DNA from 2 places in the Pontibacter liquoris genome. Region 1 is predicted to be linked to the other one. Evidence: riboswitches for the same ligand, from Rfam matches in the RefSeq annotation. Region 1 holds a riboswitch; the other holds the start of a gene.
What was found. A riboswitch is a leader RNA that binds a small molecule or an ion and turns the genes downstream of it on or off. The one in region 1 is predicted to bind S-adenosylmethionine.

Region 1 (7,857 bases):
CTAAAGCTGGCCCACAAAGGCTACGTAGCCGAAACAGTGGTGAAGGAAAAATACCGCGGTAGCGGCGTAGGCAAAGTGCTGTTTGAAGCAGCCAAAAAGTGGCTCATAGACCATGGCGCCGATCACCTGGAGTTGCAGGTAGCCATCAATAATCCTACAGGGGTGCGCTTCTGGGAGGCGCAGGGTTTTAAGGTATCCACCCAACACATGGTGCTGGAATTAGCTCCCCGTAAAAAGTAGGCTACTACCTGAAGGCCACCCGATTTCACTCGCATTTAGTGCGGAATTCCAATCACACAACAACTTTATACTTCCAGGCCCGCCGGCCTGCTGTTGCGGGTATTGCACACGCGGCAGGAATCCTTAACTTGGCTTTTGATCTGACCGATGTGACCGATGAGAAACCCTGCCTTTTTTGCTTTGCTCCTGCTGCTGAGCCTCTCACTTTTGAGCTGCACCACCGCCCGGCCGCCCCAGACCTACGACCTGCTGCTGACACACGTGAACGTGGTGGATGTGGAACAGGGAAAACTGCTCCGCAACAGAACCGTCTGGATCAATGCGGGCCTCATCCAGGAGATCGGCGATGCCGGTGCCCGCAACAAGTATAAGGCCGCCACTACGCTGGATGCCAAAGGCCAGTACCTGATCCCCGGGCTTTGGGACAACCACGTGCACCTGCGCGGCGGCGCCCAACTGGAGGAAGCCAACAAAGACCTGCTCCCGCTTTACATCATCAACGGTATCACCACGGTACGCGACGCGGGCGGCGACCTGTACCCGGCCGTTCAGGCGTGGCGCGAAGCGATTGCAGCCAATAAGCTGGTTGGTCCGCGCATTATTTCGGCAGGCCCCAAGCTGGATGGCCCCAAGCCCACCTGGGCCGGCTCTATTGAAGTAGCCACTGTAGCACAGGTGCCTGTGGCCCTGGATTCCTTGCAAAAGCTGGGTGTCGATTTTGTAAAGATCTATGACAGCACTATTTCGGGGGATGTGTTTCTGGCCATTGTCAAAGAGGCCCAGGCCCGGGGCATGCTCACGGCCGGTCACATGCCCTTTAGCGTAAAATTGGGCGATGCGATTGACAATGGACTGGATATCACCGAACATTTATACTATACTTTTAAAGCTGCCTCTACCAAAGAAGACAGCATCACCAACGTGATCCGGGCTGGCGAAAAAACAGGCAAGCCGGTTGGTTTTTACACGGCCCTCCACTGGCTCTACGACACCTATGATCCGGCCACGGCGGCGCAGATCTACCAGAAGATGGCCGCGCATCATACCGCCGTTACGCCTACCTTATACATTGGCCGCGTGCTCAACAACCTGTCGCAAGCCGACCACAGCCACGACGAATACCTGCACTATATCAAGGACGGTATCATTAAAACCTACGCTGGCAGAGAAAACAGCGCCAAGCGCCAGACGCCGGAAGCAAGAGCGTTTATACATGACCTGGAAGACAAGTTTACCGGCATGGTACCGCAAATGCAGGCCGCAGGCGTTACGATACTGGCCGGCTCCGATGCCGGTGCCTTTAACTCGTATGTATACCCGGGCCAGTCGCTGCACCAGGAGCTTAGAACGCTGCAGGAAGCCGGCCTGACACCCGCCCAGACCCTACGAACAGCTACCCTGAACGGCGCTACCGTGATGGGTAAAGCCGATCAGTATGGCACCATCGCTACCGGTAAAGTAGCCGACCTGGTACTGCTCAGCAAGAACCCATTGGAAGACATCCGCAATACCGAAGCCATTGAAGCGGTGATCTTCGGAGGAAAGGTTTATACTGCTGCCGAGCTGAAGCAATTATTGGAGTGGCTGAAAAAGTAGGCGTTTAGGACAAAGGATAATTTGACAAAGGACAAAAGAGTAACAGGAAAAGAACTTTAAATGGACAGAGGCCGGCCTTACCGCCTGCTATACTTCAACATTCAACTGCTAAACTTGCTTTATCATTCTCCCTGTTCAATGTTCTTTTGTCCTTTGTCAAATTATCCTTTGTCAAAACTTAAATGGTGTACCAACATTATTTTTAGGTAAAAATTTGGAAATGTAAATCGCAGCTCCGAATTTTGCATTCATCAAGTCAATTACCCTCACAAGTATTTGATTTATAAAGAAGAAGGGAGAGAACAGGCTCTGTGAACTTCTAGCAACCAGTTGCATAACCAGGTGCTACATCCTGCCTAAATTATTTAGGGCATATAAATTACTAATAATGCAAACTACTATTATCGCTTTTGCTGCCGTACTGGCGGGCCTTTTTAACCGGATTTTCTCCGAAAACACCTCTGTTTATACTTCTGTAGCGCCGGCCTACGGTTGCTGTTGTTGTCGCTAGTCCTGCTGCTTTGGCGGTAGGCTGATGCATTGTGGCGCGCCCACTTGCCAGCCTATCTGTGTGCAGCTTTGCGGGAAAGGCATGGCCTGTTTGTACCTGTTCAGGCCGTTTCCGGGGCTTTCTGACCCTTTATTCCATACTTCTTTCTTTAATTTAACAAAGCCTGTAGCGGTGCATAATCCGCTGCTTTATACTTCTAACTTCAAAAACCAGAACTTATGTCAACGTACACCACCGATAAACCCATTGCCATTTTTCACGAGCACCCGGACTGGTTCCGCCCCTTGTTAAATGAACTGGACGCCCGTGGCATTGGCTACGAACGCCTGAATGCCGCCGCCCATACCTATGATCCGGCCGAAAAGGAAGTACCTTACAGCCTGTTCTTTAACCGCACTAGCCCTTCGGCTTACCTGCGCAACAACGAGAACAGTATCTTTTATACGCTGAGCCTGCTGGCCTACCTCGAAACGACCGGTGTGCCGGTGGTGAACGGCTACAAGGCCTTTCAGTACGAAACCTCCAAAGCGCTGCAGATCACGCTGCTCGAAAAACTGGGCTTGCCTTACCCAAAAGCGCGCATCATCAACCATGCCTCGCAGGCGGTGAAAGCCTCCGAAGGGCTGCGCTTCCCGGTGGTGGTGAAAGCCAATATTGGGGGCAGCGGCGCCGGCATTGTGCGCTATGATTCTGTGGAGGAACTCGCGCAAGCTGTGGCTGCCGCCGAGGTGAAGCTGGGCATCGACCACACGGCGCTGGTGCAGGAGTATGTGGTAGCCCGCGGCGGCCATATCACCCGCATCGAAACCTTGGGCGGCAAATACCTCTACGGCATCAACGTGTATACTTCCGGCGAGAGCTTCAACCTCTGCCCGGCCGACATTTGCCAGACCACCAACGGCAAGGAACTGAGCCGCAATGCCTGCGCCCTGGATGCGCCTAAGAATGGCATGCGCGTGGAAGCCTATACCCCGCCGCAGGAAGTAATCGACAACATCGAACGCATTGTGCAGGAAGCCGGCATCGACGTGGGTGGCATTGAGTACATGGTGGACGACCGCGATGGTAGGATCTACTACTACGACATCAACGCGCTGTCTAATTTTGTGGCCGATGCCGTGAACGTGATCGGCTTTAACCCACACGCCCGCCTGGTAGATTTCCTGGAGAAGAAAGCGCAACTTAAACTACAGGAGGTATAAGCATGGAATTCGGCTATTGGTTACCCGTTTTCGGAGGATGGCTCCGCAACATTCCGGACGAAGGAATGGACACCTCCTGGGATTACGTTAAAAAACTGGCGCAAAAAAGCGAGAGCTGGGGCTACCACCTGTCGTTGATCGCAGAGTTATACTTAAATGATATCAAAGGGCAGGAAGCACCGGCCCTCGATGCCTGGTCTACGGCAGCGGCGCTGGCCGCTGTGACCCAGCAGCTGGAGATCATGGTGGCCGTGCGCCCTACGTTCCACAACCCGGCGCAGCTGGCTAAGCAGGCCGCCAACATCGACCTGATCAGCAATGGCCGCCTGTCGCTGAATGTGGTATCGAGCTGGTGGCGCGATGAGGCGACCAAGTATGGCATCCAGTTTGAGCAGCACGACGACCGCTACGCCCGCACCAAAGAGTGGCTGGACGTGGTGACCAGCGTGTGGGAACGCGACCACGTGACTTACAGCGGCAACTACTACAAGGTGGAAGATAACGTGCTGCAGCCCAAGCCTGCCAAAAAGCCATTTATTTATGCCGGAGGCGAGTCGGAAACTGCTAAAACCATGATCAGCACGCAATGCGACGGCTACGTGATGCACGGCGATTCGCCTGAAAAGATCGGGGAGCGCATTGCCGACATGCGCCGCCGCCGCGAGATACTGGGCCTGCCGCCGATGAAATTCGGGGTAGCGGCCTACAGCATTGTGCGCAACACGGAGGCGGAAGTGAAAAAAGAACTCGACCGCATTACCAACGTGCAGGCCTCGGCTGCCGGCTATGGCAACTACCAGCAGTGGCTGGCCGGCACGCAGCTCGAGCAGCAGGTGTCGCTGCAGGATTACTCGGTATCCAACCGCGGCCTGCGCAGCGGCCTGACCGGCACGCCTGCCCAGATCCAGGACCGCATCGCCGCCTTCGAGGCAGTGGGGGTGGATTTCTTCCTGCTGCAGTGCAGTCCGCAACTCGAGGAGATGGAGCGCTTCTCCGACTCCGTGATCAGGGCTTTCTCTCCACAAAAACAAACAGCATAAGAACCTAACAAACAATAAACCTAAACTAAACTGACCTTGAGCCCTGCAGCCTTGAAGCCGCAGGGTTCTTTTTTTGCCTGAAGTAGATGTGCTCCTAAAACGTAAATGAAGCAAGCGTCCGCATATGCCTATACTTAAGTGGCAATGGAACAGCAATAACGTGTACATTAACAAATAGCCAGGATACAGTAATCGATTTTGCTACGCACGGCACAGGTGGACGCTTGCGTCAAGTATGCGGGATGAGCCAGAGAGATGGGCCGGGAAATGGCACGTTGCTCCATCTAAAACTTTTATCAGCAGCACCTTACGATTTTCAGCAGAAATAACTTTATCTTTTAGCTCCCGTGGCCTTTAGCTGCGGCACTGTTCCGTTAAACCGTCTCACCTTAAACCTGCTGTTATACATGAAAAAGCCTTTCTCTTTTCTGATCGCCTGCCTGGGCCTACTCCTGCTAACTACCGGCTGCCAGCGTACCGAACCGGAAGCTGCCACTACCGCCACCACAGCAGATTACCTCGACTTTAAAACGCCTACCCCGGTGCAGGCTGGTGGCGTGCAGATGATCCAGCTAAAAGAAGGCTACAAAGTATGGACGAAGCGCTTTGGCAACAGCCCGACCATGAAAGTGCTGCTCCTGCATGGCGGCCCCGCCATGACGCACGAATACATGGAAGCTTTCGAGAGCTTTTTCCCGCAAGCCAACATCGAGTTTTATGAGTATGACCAGCTGGGTTCTGCTTACTCCGACCAGCCCGACGATATGAGTCTCTACAACATCAACCGCTTTGTGGAAGAGGTAGAGCAGGTGCGCCAGCAGCTGGGTATGAACAAGGACAACTTTTATTTGCTGGGCAACTCCTGGGGTGGCATGCTGGCCCTTGAGTACGCTTTGAAGCACCAGGACAACCTCAAAGGCCTCATCATCTGCAACATGACGGCCAGCTTCCCGAAGTATGCGACCTACAACGCCAAGCTGCGGGCCGAAATGCGCCCTTCCCTCATCGACTCGCTGGAAGTATACGAAAAGAAAAACGACTTCATGAACCCCGTGTACCAGCAGCTGGTGTTCGATAATTACTATCGCAAGCACCTGTGCCGCCTCGAAGTATGGCCGGAAGCCGTGATGCGCAGCTTAGGCCACGTGAACCAGAAAGTATACGAGTACATGCAGGGGCCAAGCGAGTTTGTGCCTGGCGGCATTCTGCAAAACTGGGACCGCTGGAGCGACCTGAAAAAGATTACGGTGCCCACCCTCACCGTTGGCGCGAAGTATGATACCATGAACCCCGAGGAAATGAAGGAGATGAGCCGGCTGGTACAAAATGGGCAATACCTCTACTGCCCCAACGGCAGCCACCTGGCCATGTGGGACGACCAGCAGGTATACATGAACGGCGTGATCAATTTTATCAAAGCGGTTGCCGCGCAGCAGAAACCATCTGGTAGCTAACCTGGCACCTGTACCGGTCCGAAACGGGATGAATAGTTTGGCCTACTCGCTGCCGGTTTCCCTTTTGGCATAAGGTCTCTGTTTTCGCAGGTATAAGTGGTGGTTCAGGTGCCTTGCAGCACGCGGGCTGTTACCAGCAACTGCCCCACATGCCGCTGCGTGTGCTCGGCCGCATGCACCAGTAACCCTAAAACGGTAGACGGAAGTTGCGCCCGCCCTACGCCCCGCGGTTCCTGCAGTTGCCCTGCATCGGTATGGCGAAGCTGCTCCAGGGCCACGCTTACCTGCCGGCTGAAGTGCTGCACCAGTTCCTGTACATTATTTTGCACTTCCGGCGGTTTTCCTTCTGCTTTCAGGGCCTGCAGCTGCGCTTCGGTGAGCTGCTCGCCGCGGGCATACGTAAACAACCGGTCGAGCACACCGCGCAAGTGCTGCAGGTGAAAACCAACTGAGGCCACGCCGGCAGGCTTTTCCCAGAGCAGCTCCCTGGGGAAGTGCTGCATGAGTGCTTCTACTTCTTCCTGCGCCTGCAGCAGCGCATGCGCAACCGGCTGCAAAAGTCCCGGCACACCGGGCAAAGGCCCGCGCAGCCATACTTCTGGTTTAGTTGGTGTTGCCATACTTGTATCGTGTCTTAGGTGGATGATGTAGTTGCAGGTATATTTTCTCAGCTGACCTGCTATTGCTACTACTTCTCTGATGGTTACCGGGTTTCTACTTGTATAGGTACTTCGGCCCTCTCACCAAAACTGAAAACATGAATTAATTGCGCCCGCATTTTATCTTTTTGCTGCCTGGCTGTCTTTTGTACCTGTTCTTCACAAAGGGTTTGTACGGGAATTAATTTGGTTATTCTGTAGCAAGTTGAAAGTAGCTTGTTCCCATACCTTAAGGTATACTTGTGTGCAGACAAATTATATTATGCTTTACGCCACCTCCAGCTTACCACTTTCTTTATACTTGAGCCGGCCCAGATCTATTAGTTCGCGGATCAGGGCGGTGATAATTTCGGCATGTTTGGGTTCAAAGGCCTGCACCAGTTCTTTGGGCAGGTAGGGCGCAACCTGCACCAGTTCCATTAGTCTAGTACGCAAGGCCTCCTGTTCCTGACCTTGCCGCTCCTTTTTGCGTTCAGCCAGGCAGTAGTCGCAGATGCGGCAGCGGGTGTCGGTCAGCTCACCGAAGTATTCGAGCAGCAGCTGGGTGCGGCAGCGGTTTGTTGTTTCTACGTAGCGGCCCATCTCTCTGGCCTGGAGCAGCGCCCGCTCACGCAGGGCATTCAGCCGCTTCACATCCAGCTTTAACCCGCCTGCATCCTGCCGTGGCGCTGTAAAAATGAGTTGCGGCGAGTCGTGCTGTGGTTCATACTGGATGACCTGCAGCTTGTGCAAGTATTCGAGTTTGCGGCGCAGGTCAGGCTCCGGTAATTTCAGGTATTCGGCTAGCCGTCGTTCCGACACCTTCACAAAATTGACAAACGCTTCGCCGCCATACATGCGCAGCAGCATACGGATAAGCTTGTCATGCTCCGGGTTCTTTAACTGAAAGTCGTAGAGGGCGGTGTTTTCAAGAGCCAGCATCAGCCGCGAGGGCATATAATAGCTCTCGTTCAGTTGCAGATAGCCTTCCTGCTCCAGGCGCTTGATGGCGTGGTGCACTTCCAGAGTCTGCAGTTTATAGTTTTTGGCAAATGGCCCCAGTTCAAAGTCGAAGCTGCTCATCAGGCCGCTGCCCACGGCCAGCTGGAAATAATTGGCCAGGCACTGGTACACCCGCCGGATATAATCTACAGCAGGGTGAGCTTCTTCCACTTT
Region 2 (7,857 bases), 1.8 Mb from region 1:
GGCTGCCCTGAAAGGCAAAACGGCACGCGTCGCTCTGCGCATCAATCCCAACGTAAACGCCAACACGCACAAGTATATCACCACCGGCCTGGAGGAGAATAAGTTTGGCATTAACGCCTGGGAACTGGAAAGCGTGCTGGAGCTTCTGGCGCAACTGCCCAACATTGATTTGATCGGCATCCACTTTCACATTGGCTCGCAGATAACGGATCTGAGTGTTTTTAAGAACCTGTGCACCCGCGTGAATGAGTTCCAGCAGTGGTTTGCAGCCCATAAAATAACCCTGCAGCACATTAATGTGGGCGGCGGCCTGGGGGTGGATTACTACCAGCCGGAGCAGCAGCTTATCCCTGATTTTGCTTCCTATTTTAATTTGTTCCACCAGTTTCTGGAACTACGCTCTGGGCAACAGGTGCATTTTGAGCTTGGACGAGCCCTGGTAGCCCAGTGCGGCACCCTTGTATCAAAGGTACTATACATCAAAAAAGGCATGACGACCAACTTTGCCATACTGGATGCCGGTATGACCGAACTGATTCGCCCGGCCCTGTATCAATCGTATCATAAGATCGAGAACCTGAGTAGCCAGCTGCCCGAGGAGCGGTATGATGTGGTGGGCCCTATCTGCGAATCGTCCGACTGCTTTGGCAAAGCCGTTATACTTCCTGAAACCAGCCGGGGCGATCTGATCGCTATCCGCACGGCGGGCGCTTACGGCGAAGTGATGGCCTCTAATTACAACCTGCGCGAAAAGGCCCAGGCACTTTATTTACAGGACCAGCAAGTATAAACGATCAACAAGTATAAACATAAAAACGCCCGGCTTTTTCACGGAAGCCGGGCGTTTTTATGTTTATACTTACCCTTATGCTGCCATTACTCGGCTCTGTTACCAGCAACCAATTGCAGTGGCGTGCTTTTTCCATTGCTGATCGAAACAACAAAGTCCGGTTCGGCCTGGGTTATGCCGGGTTTGCCCTGCAGGTAGTTGGCCAGCTCCAGCGCGTTGCCCTTCGCGTGTTTATCCACTTTCACCAGGTAGGTATTATTCCCAAGCGGCTTTAAGACCTGGGCGTTGTAGGCTTTGGCCAGTTGGTACAGTGCCGGCAAGCCATTTGGAGTCACCGTTACCATAGCTTCGTTGCTGATGCCCAGCAGTTGATTACCATCCTGCAGAAAGTAGGGCGTCACATAAGCGATGCGTGTATCGGCAGCCAGTTCTTTAATTGCCTGTTCCACCTGGCTGCAACTCAGGCCTTCCTGCAGCTGCACCGGTTGCAGACTGGCCGAATTACTATTTACCGCTGCTCCCATACCGGTTACAAAGCCATAATCGGCGAGCACTTGCTGCTGTTGGGCCAGGGGAATTTCACCTGTAAAGGCTACCAGCACCTGCCTAGTATACACGGTGCCCAGGTTCCTGCTTTGCAGGCTATAGGTATGGCAGGCGCCGCCTTCCTGGTGCAATTTGTTCAGCAGGTCAGGATCAAAGCGCACGTTGCGCAACGGGGACGCATTATCGTCTTTGCAGGATGAGAAAGCCACCAAAAAGAGGACCAAGATCAGCAAGGGTAAGTTTTTTGTCATCGCCGTACATTTATATCTCCAATAGATAGTTGTTGTACGTTCTGCAAAAAGGAAGGGCTATGTTTTAGCACCTATTCAAGCTGCTTTCTGAAATTTTTTGATACTTTAATTAGCTTTTACTAAGTAATTTGCTTATTAGCGGTTTTCATCCTTTCAAGTATAATGCAATTTATGGTTTAGCCGTAATTACGCAGCGACCAGTTCTGTTGCAATAGCGGCGCGCAGGAGCTCCTCTTCCGCCAGTTCATCCGGCAGCTGTGCGATAAAGGCTCCCCGGGCTTCTAGCTCCTGCTGGTGCTGCAGCAGATCGCTGCGCAGAATGGTGCCTACCAGCTGCACTACCTGGCTATTCACGCCAAAAGAGGTCACCTCGTGCCAAGGCAGGTTAGGCAGTTCGCCGTTTTGTGCAGCCAGCCGCAGGTACACCCGCAGCGTGGCATCTGCGGCCACAGGTGTAGTAGCAGCCTGTAATTTGGGATACGTATACTTGTAGCCTGCAAGCGCTGCCGACACGTCGGCCCAAACGGCTGAGCCGGTAGGGTGGCTGCCTGCCCCACGCCCCTTCAGGAACTGGCTACCGGCAAAGCGGGCATCCAGCTGCACCCCGTTAAACTCGGCATGCACGTAGTATAGCTCATTGTCCGGGAAAACAAAGGTGGGCAGCACCTGCACTTCCAGCTCGCCGAGGTTGTTTATTTTAGCCGAAGCCACCAGCTTGATGCGGGCGCCCACGGCCTGTGCCAGGGCTACATCCTGCGTACTCACCCGGCTGATGCCAAAGCGCAACACTTTCTGCAGCGGCACCACCACGCCAAACGCATGGGCCGCAATAATGCAGATTTTATGCAGGGCATCGTATCCGCCCACGTCCAAGGTCGGGTCGGTTTCGGCAAAACCCAGCGCCTGCGCCTGGTGCAGCGCTTCCTCATACGACAGGTTCTCGGTATCGAGCTTGTGCAGAATGTAATTAGACGAGCCGTTCAGGATACCGCTTACCTCTTTTAAAGGCTCCGTGCTGTAGTAGGCTTCCAAGGTGCGCAGGATTGGAATGCTTCCGCACACAGCGGCTTCGTAGAGCAACACGCCCTTATACTGCTGCTGCAGCTGTACGAGCTCCGGCAGGTTTTCGGCAATCATTTTTTTGTTAGCAGATACGACGGTCTTCCCTTCCAGCAGGGCTTGCTTCACCAATAAATAGGCTTCTTTGGGATCACTGATGAGCTCGGCCAGCAGATCGATGCTATCATCCTGCAGCAGCTGCTGGGCATCAAACGTGAAAGCAGTTGCCGGCAGAGGGCGCTCCTTTTCTTTGTCCTTCACACAGATATTGGCTATTTCCAGCAGTTGGTTGTGCTGCAGCACATCGTACAAACCCTGGCCCACGCAGCCAAATCCCAGGATGCCTATTTTATGTTTATTGCTCATAGTGTAATAATGCTACTGTTTCTTCTTCTATATAAAACTGACTGATCGCGGCTGTCAGCTGCTCCACCTCCACCAGAAAACCATCGTGGCCATAGTTGGAGGTAAGGAGTGCAAACGCGGAGCCCGGCACCTGTGTATGTAAAAACTGTTGTTCCTCTACCGGAAAAAGCAGGTCGGTATCGACACCCACAAACAGGCAGCGGGCCTTTAGATGCGCCAGCGCTTTCACCACGCCGCCCCTGTTGCGGCCCACGTGGTGCGAGTCCATGGCTTTGGACAGCAACCAGTACGTATAGGCATTAAACCGCTTGGCAAGCTTTTCGCCCTGGTATACCTGGTAAGTTGCCGCCCGGAAATTGTCTGTAATGCTGTTGCCGGGCTCCTGCTGGTTTTCGTGGTAAGTGTTGTAGTGGCGGTACGAAAGCATGGCAATAGCACGTGCCGTTTTCAGGCCTTCTTTGCCGGCATCCTCGCTGTTGCCGTGCCAGCTTGGGTCCTGGCGAATGGCCATGCGCTGGCTTTCGTTAAACGCGATACCCCAGGGCGAGTGGCGGGCATTAGAGGCCACATGCACCAGCCGTTCAAACACATCAGGTTGCTGAATGGCCCACTCCAGTGCCTGCTGCCCTCCCAACGAACCGCCGATCAACGTATGAATTTGCTTTAAACCCAACTCGCCGCGCAGCAGCTCGAAGGCAGCCACTACATCGCGGTTAGTGAAAACCGGAAACGCATGAAAGTAGGGCTTCAGCGTAGCAGGGTTGATGGACAGCGGCCCGGTAGAGCCATAGCATCCGCCCAGGGTATTGGCACAGATAACAAACCACTGCGCCGGGTCATACAACTTGCCCGGGCCAAACAGACCGGCCCACCAGTCTGTAAAGTCGGAGCTGCCGGTCAGGGCATGGCACACCCATACTACGTTGTCGCGGCGGGCATTTAGCTGGCCGTAGGTAGTATAGGCCAGCTGCAAGCCGGGCAGGGTAGCGCCCGACTCCAGCGTGAAGGCCTGTTGGGAATGAAAAACGTGTTGCTCTGGCATTTCTTTCGTTACTGGAGGAGTGCCTCCGGTTGTGCTTCGCGTACTTTGGCGAACGCCTGTTCAAAATCTGCTTTGATATCATCGATATGCTCGATACCTGCCGACACGCGCAGCAGGGTTTGCTCTACGCCGGCATTTAGCTGCTCGGCATCGCTTAACTGCTGGTGGGTGGTAGAGGCCGGGTGGATGATCAGCGTTTTGGCATCGCCTACGTTAGCCAGGTGACTTACCAGTTGCAGGCTGTTCACAAAAGTTTCGGCCTGCTGCTTGTCGCCTTTTAGCTTAAAGGAGAACACCCCGCCAAAGCCCCGCTTCAGGTACTTTTTAGCCAGTTCGTGGTAAGGGCTGCTCACCAGTCCCGGGTAGTTCACCGCTTCTACCTGTTCGTGCTGCTCCAGCCACTGGGCCAGCGCCAGGGCGTTCTGCACGGTTCTGTCCAGGCGCAGCGACAGGGTTTCGAGGCCCTGCAGCAGCAGGAAAGAGTTGAACGGGCTCAGGGCAGGACCAAAATCACGCAGCCCTTCTACCCGCACCCGGATGGCAAAGGCAATGTTGCCGAAGGGACCTTTCTCCCCGAATACTTCCCAGAAGTTGAGCCCGTGATAGCCCTCGCTCGGCTCCGAGAACTGCGGAAATTTGCCGTTGCCCCAGTTAAAGTTACCGCCATCCACAATTACGCCGCCAATGCTGGTACCGTGGCCGCCGATCCACTTGGTGGCTGCCTCCACTACCACGTTGGCCCCGTGCTCCAACGGGCGGAACAGGTAACCGCCAGCGCCAAAGGTATTATCCACCACAAACGGGATGTCATACTTGCGGGCCAGTGCGGCCAGTGCATCAAAATCCGGGATGTTGAAGCGAGGGTTGCCAATGGTCTCCACGTAAAGGGCTTTGGTCTTCTCATCGATCAGTTGCTCGTAGCTTTCCACGGCATCGTCCTTGGCAAACCGGGCCTCAATACCCAGACGCTTGAACGATACCTTGAACTGGTTGAATGAGCCGCCGTACAGGTTACCCGTGGACACGAAATTATCCCCGGCCTCCAGGATATTGGTAAGCGCCAGAAACTGCGCTGCCATGCCCGATGCCACGGCAACGGCTGCCACGCCGCCCTCCAGCGCCGCCACCCGCTTCTCAAACACATCGGTGGTCGGGTTCATGATGCGGGTATAAATGTTGCCAAATTCTTTCAGGGCAAACAGGTTGGCCCCGTGCTCGGCGTTTTTAAAAGCATAGGAGGTTGTCTGGTAGATAGGCACAGCGCGCGACTGTGTGGTGGGATCTATTTCCTGGCCAGCGTGTAGCTGAAGAGTTTCGAAATGCAGAGATTGAGACATGGCTATAGTATATAAAGTAGGAGAAGAAATAAGTTAAAGTATAAAACCGCAGAGATGCGAATACAGAGTAGCCCCTGGCCGCAGACATGAATCTGCCGCGAAAGCGGTGCAGGCTAAAACGATGCTAGATTAACAACAACAGCAACACATAGCCTCCAGGGGCATGCGCATGACTTTAGCGAGAGCAAAAGCGGGAGTTTGCGGCAGTGCGGCTGCCGGCAAATTAAAAATACGTCTGTGCTGTGTTGGCTTGATTCCCTTTTTCATGACAGTATCAATTTATATTCTTCCGAACCTTTCGGAATCAGGAATTAGCACCTTTACTCGGTAGTTAGGTTGCTAGCGCTTCATAGAGCCTGTCTCTCCACGCTTCTTTATAAATCAATATCCGCGAAGGGTATTGACTAGATGTTGCAATATTAAACCGCGCTAAAAGTATTTGCAAGCTTTTTCTGCTCTTTTTTCAAAAATGCCTTTGCAGCGCCGGTTAAGCAATCATACGGCGGGCTCCTGTTTTCGTTACAGGCGCCCCTGCCAGCTCCTGCGCAGCTAAGTAGCGCTGTGGCCATACCCGGCTACAGGCAGCGGCTGCAGCAGCATAACTACAGGCGATTCCGGCTAGTAGTGTCTGCAAAACCCGCCGCAGGCCTGAAGCTGCATCATACTTCTGATAGTATAACATCTCCCTATATTAATACTAAACTTTGCCCCTGCTGCCAAGTATACTTCCGGTATAGTTTAGCAACTATATTCGCAGGCCCCGGCATCGTACGTGAAAGCAGCCAATTAAATTTTTCACCCTCTAAAATATAATTACCTTTGCTTGCTGACAACCTATCACACGTAATGGAGGCCATAAAAGAAACCAACTTCTCCTTCGCCGGCCAGACCGGTTTTTACAAAGGCAAAGTTCGCGATGTATACTATTTCGGAGACAAGCTGGCCATGATCGCCACCGACCGTATCTCCGCTTTTGACGTGGTGCTGCCACGCGCTATTCCTTACAAAGGGCAGGTGCTCAACCAGATTGCCAGTCTCAACCTCAAAGCGACAGCTGACATTGTTCCCAACTGGGTTCTGTCTACCCCGGATCCGAATGCGACCATCGGGTATCGTTGCGAGCCTTTTAAAGTAGAAATGGTGATCCGGGGATACCTGGCAGGCCATGCGTGGCGCGAGTACCAGGCCGGCAAACGCCTCTTGTGCGGGGTAGCCCTGCCCGAGGGATTGCGCGAGAATGACCAGTTGCCTGAGCCCATCATCACCCCCACCACCAAAGCAGACGAAGGCCACGACGAAGACATTTCAAGAAAAGAAATTATTGCCTCAGGCCTTGTATCTGAAGAAGATTATCTTAATTTAGAGCGCTATACCAGAGCGCTTTATGCCCGTGGTACCGCACTGGCCGCAGAACGTGGCCTGCTTTTGGTAGATACCAAGTATGAGTTTGGCAAGTATAACGGCCAGATTTACCTGATCGACGAGATCCACACGCCGGATTCGTCCCGTTACTTTTACAGCCAGGGGTATGCGGAACGGCAGGCACAAGGAGAACCGCAGCGGCAGCTTTCAAAAGAATTTGTGCGCCAGTGGCTCATCGGAAACGGCTTTCAGGGGCAACACGGCCAGGCAGTTCCGGAGATGACAGACGAAGTGGTACGCGGCATTTCGGACCGCTATATTGAGCTGTTTGAGGTTTTTACCGGCCAGCCTTTTGTAAAGGAGGGTTATGAAAACGTGCTTTCTCGAATAGAGCAGCACATTATTGAAAACATTTTTTAGCACTAAAAGTTACCATAATTAAAGTAGATTTTGGTACATTTGCTTTTAAATCCTTATTGGTAGATCTATGAAATACACGATTGATAAGAAAGAAAACTATACAATTATCACGATAGATGAGAAGAAGCTGGATACTTCTATTGCACCTGACCTGAAGTCTGAGTTCGTGAAATTGAATGCCGAGGGGATCACCAACCTGATTCTTGACCTGAGTAACGTGAAATATACGGATTCATCGGGCCTGAGCTCCATTCTGATCGCAAACCGCCTATGCAATTCCTCTAACGGTTTGCTGATCATGACAGGGTTACAGGACCATGTGATGAAGCTCATCTCTATCTCTAAACTGGAGTCGGTGTTAAACATTCTGCCTACGGTAGAAGAAGCGATCGATCGTGTGTTTTTGCACGAGATTGAGCAAGATCTGACCAACAAAGAAGACTAACCTTACCGCCCGGTAGTGGATTTCGAACTCAGAATTCTCGGCAGTTCGTCGGCTACTCCCTCGGCAAACAGACACCATACCGCCCAAGTCCTGACGATTGGCAATCAGTACCACCTGATTGATTGCGGAGAAGGAACGCAGATGCAGCTGATGCAATACAAGATAAAGCATCAGCGCATCTGCAATATTTACATCAGCCACCTGCATGGCGACCATTATTTTGGGCTGGCAGGGTTGCT

Region 2: linked by a shared signal. The riboswitch ahead of LWL52_RS12635 (O-acetylhomoserine aminocarboxypropyltransferase/cysteine synthase family protein) and the one ahead of LWL52_RS04990 (ATP-grasp domain-containing protein) in region 1 are both predicted to bind S-adenosylmethionine.

What each region holds. Positions count from the first base shown of each region.
Region 1 covers NZ_JALEBG010000001.1:1,209,521-1,217,377, reverse strand. Annotated here, with positions in the region: gene LWL52_RS05000 (GNAT family N-acetyltransferase) at 1-240, shown strand, start outside; gene LWL52_RS04995 (amidohydrolase family protein) at 397-1,836, shown strand; SAM riboswitch class I at 2,115-2,217, shown strand; gene LWL52_RS04990 (ATP-grasp domain-containing protein) at 2,566-3,549, shown strand; gene LWL52_RS04985 (LLM class flavin-dependent oxidoreductase) at 3,552-4,589, shown strand; gene LWL52_RS04980 (proline iminopeptidase-family hydrolase) at 4,997-6,043, shown strand; gene LWL52_RS04975 (DinB family protein) at 6,148-6,663, opposite strand; gene LWL52_RS04970 (RecQ family ATP-dependent DNA helicase) at 6,970-7,857, opposite strand, start outside.
Region 2 covers NZ_JALEBG010000001.1:3,045,747-3,053,603, forward strand. Annotated here, with positions in the region: gene lysA (diaminopimelate decarboxylase) at 1-790, shown strand, start outside; gene LWL52_RS12620 (hypothetical protein) at 877-1,587, opposite strand; gene LWL52_RS12625 (homoserine dehydrogenase) at 1,774-3,012, opposite strand; gene metX (homoserine O-acetyltransferase MetX) at 3,002-4,054, opposite strand; gene LWL52_RS12635 (O-acetylhomoserine aminocarboxypropyltransferase/cysteine synthase family protein) at 4,063-5,391, opposite strand; SAM riboswitch class I at 5,668-5,774, opposite strand; gene LWL52_RS12640 (phosphoribosylaminoimidazolesuccinocarboxamide synthase) at 6,238-7,173, shown strand; gene LWL52_RS12645 (STAS domain-containing protein) at 7,241-7,618, shown strand; gene LWL52_RS12650 (ribonuclease Z) at 7,634-7,857, shown strand, end outside.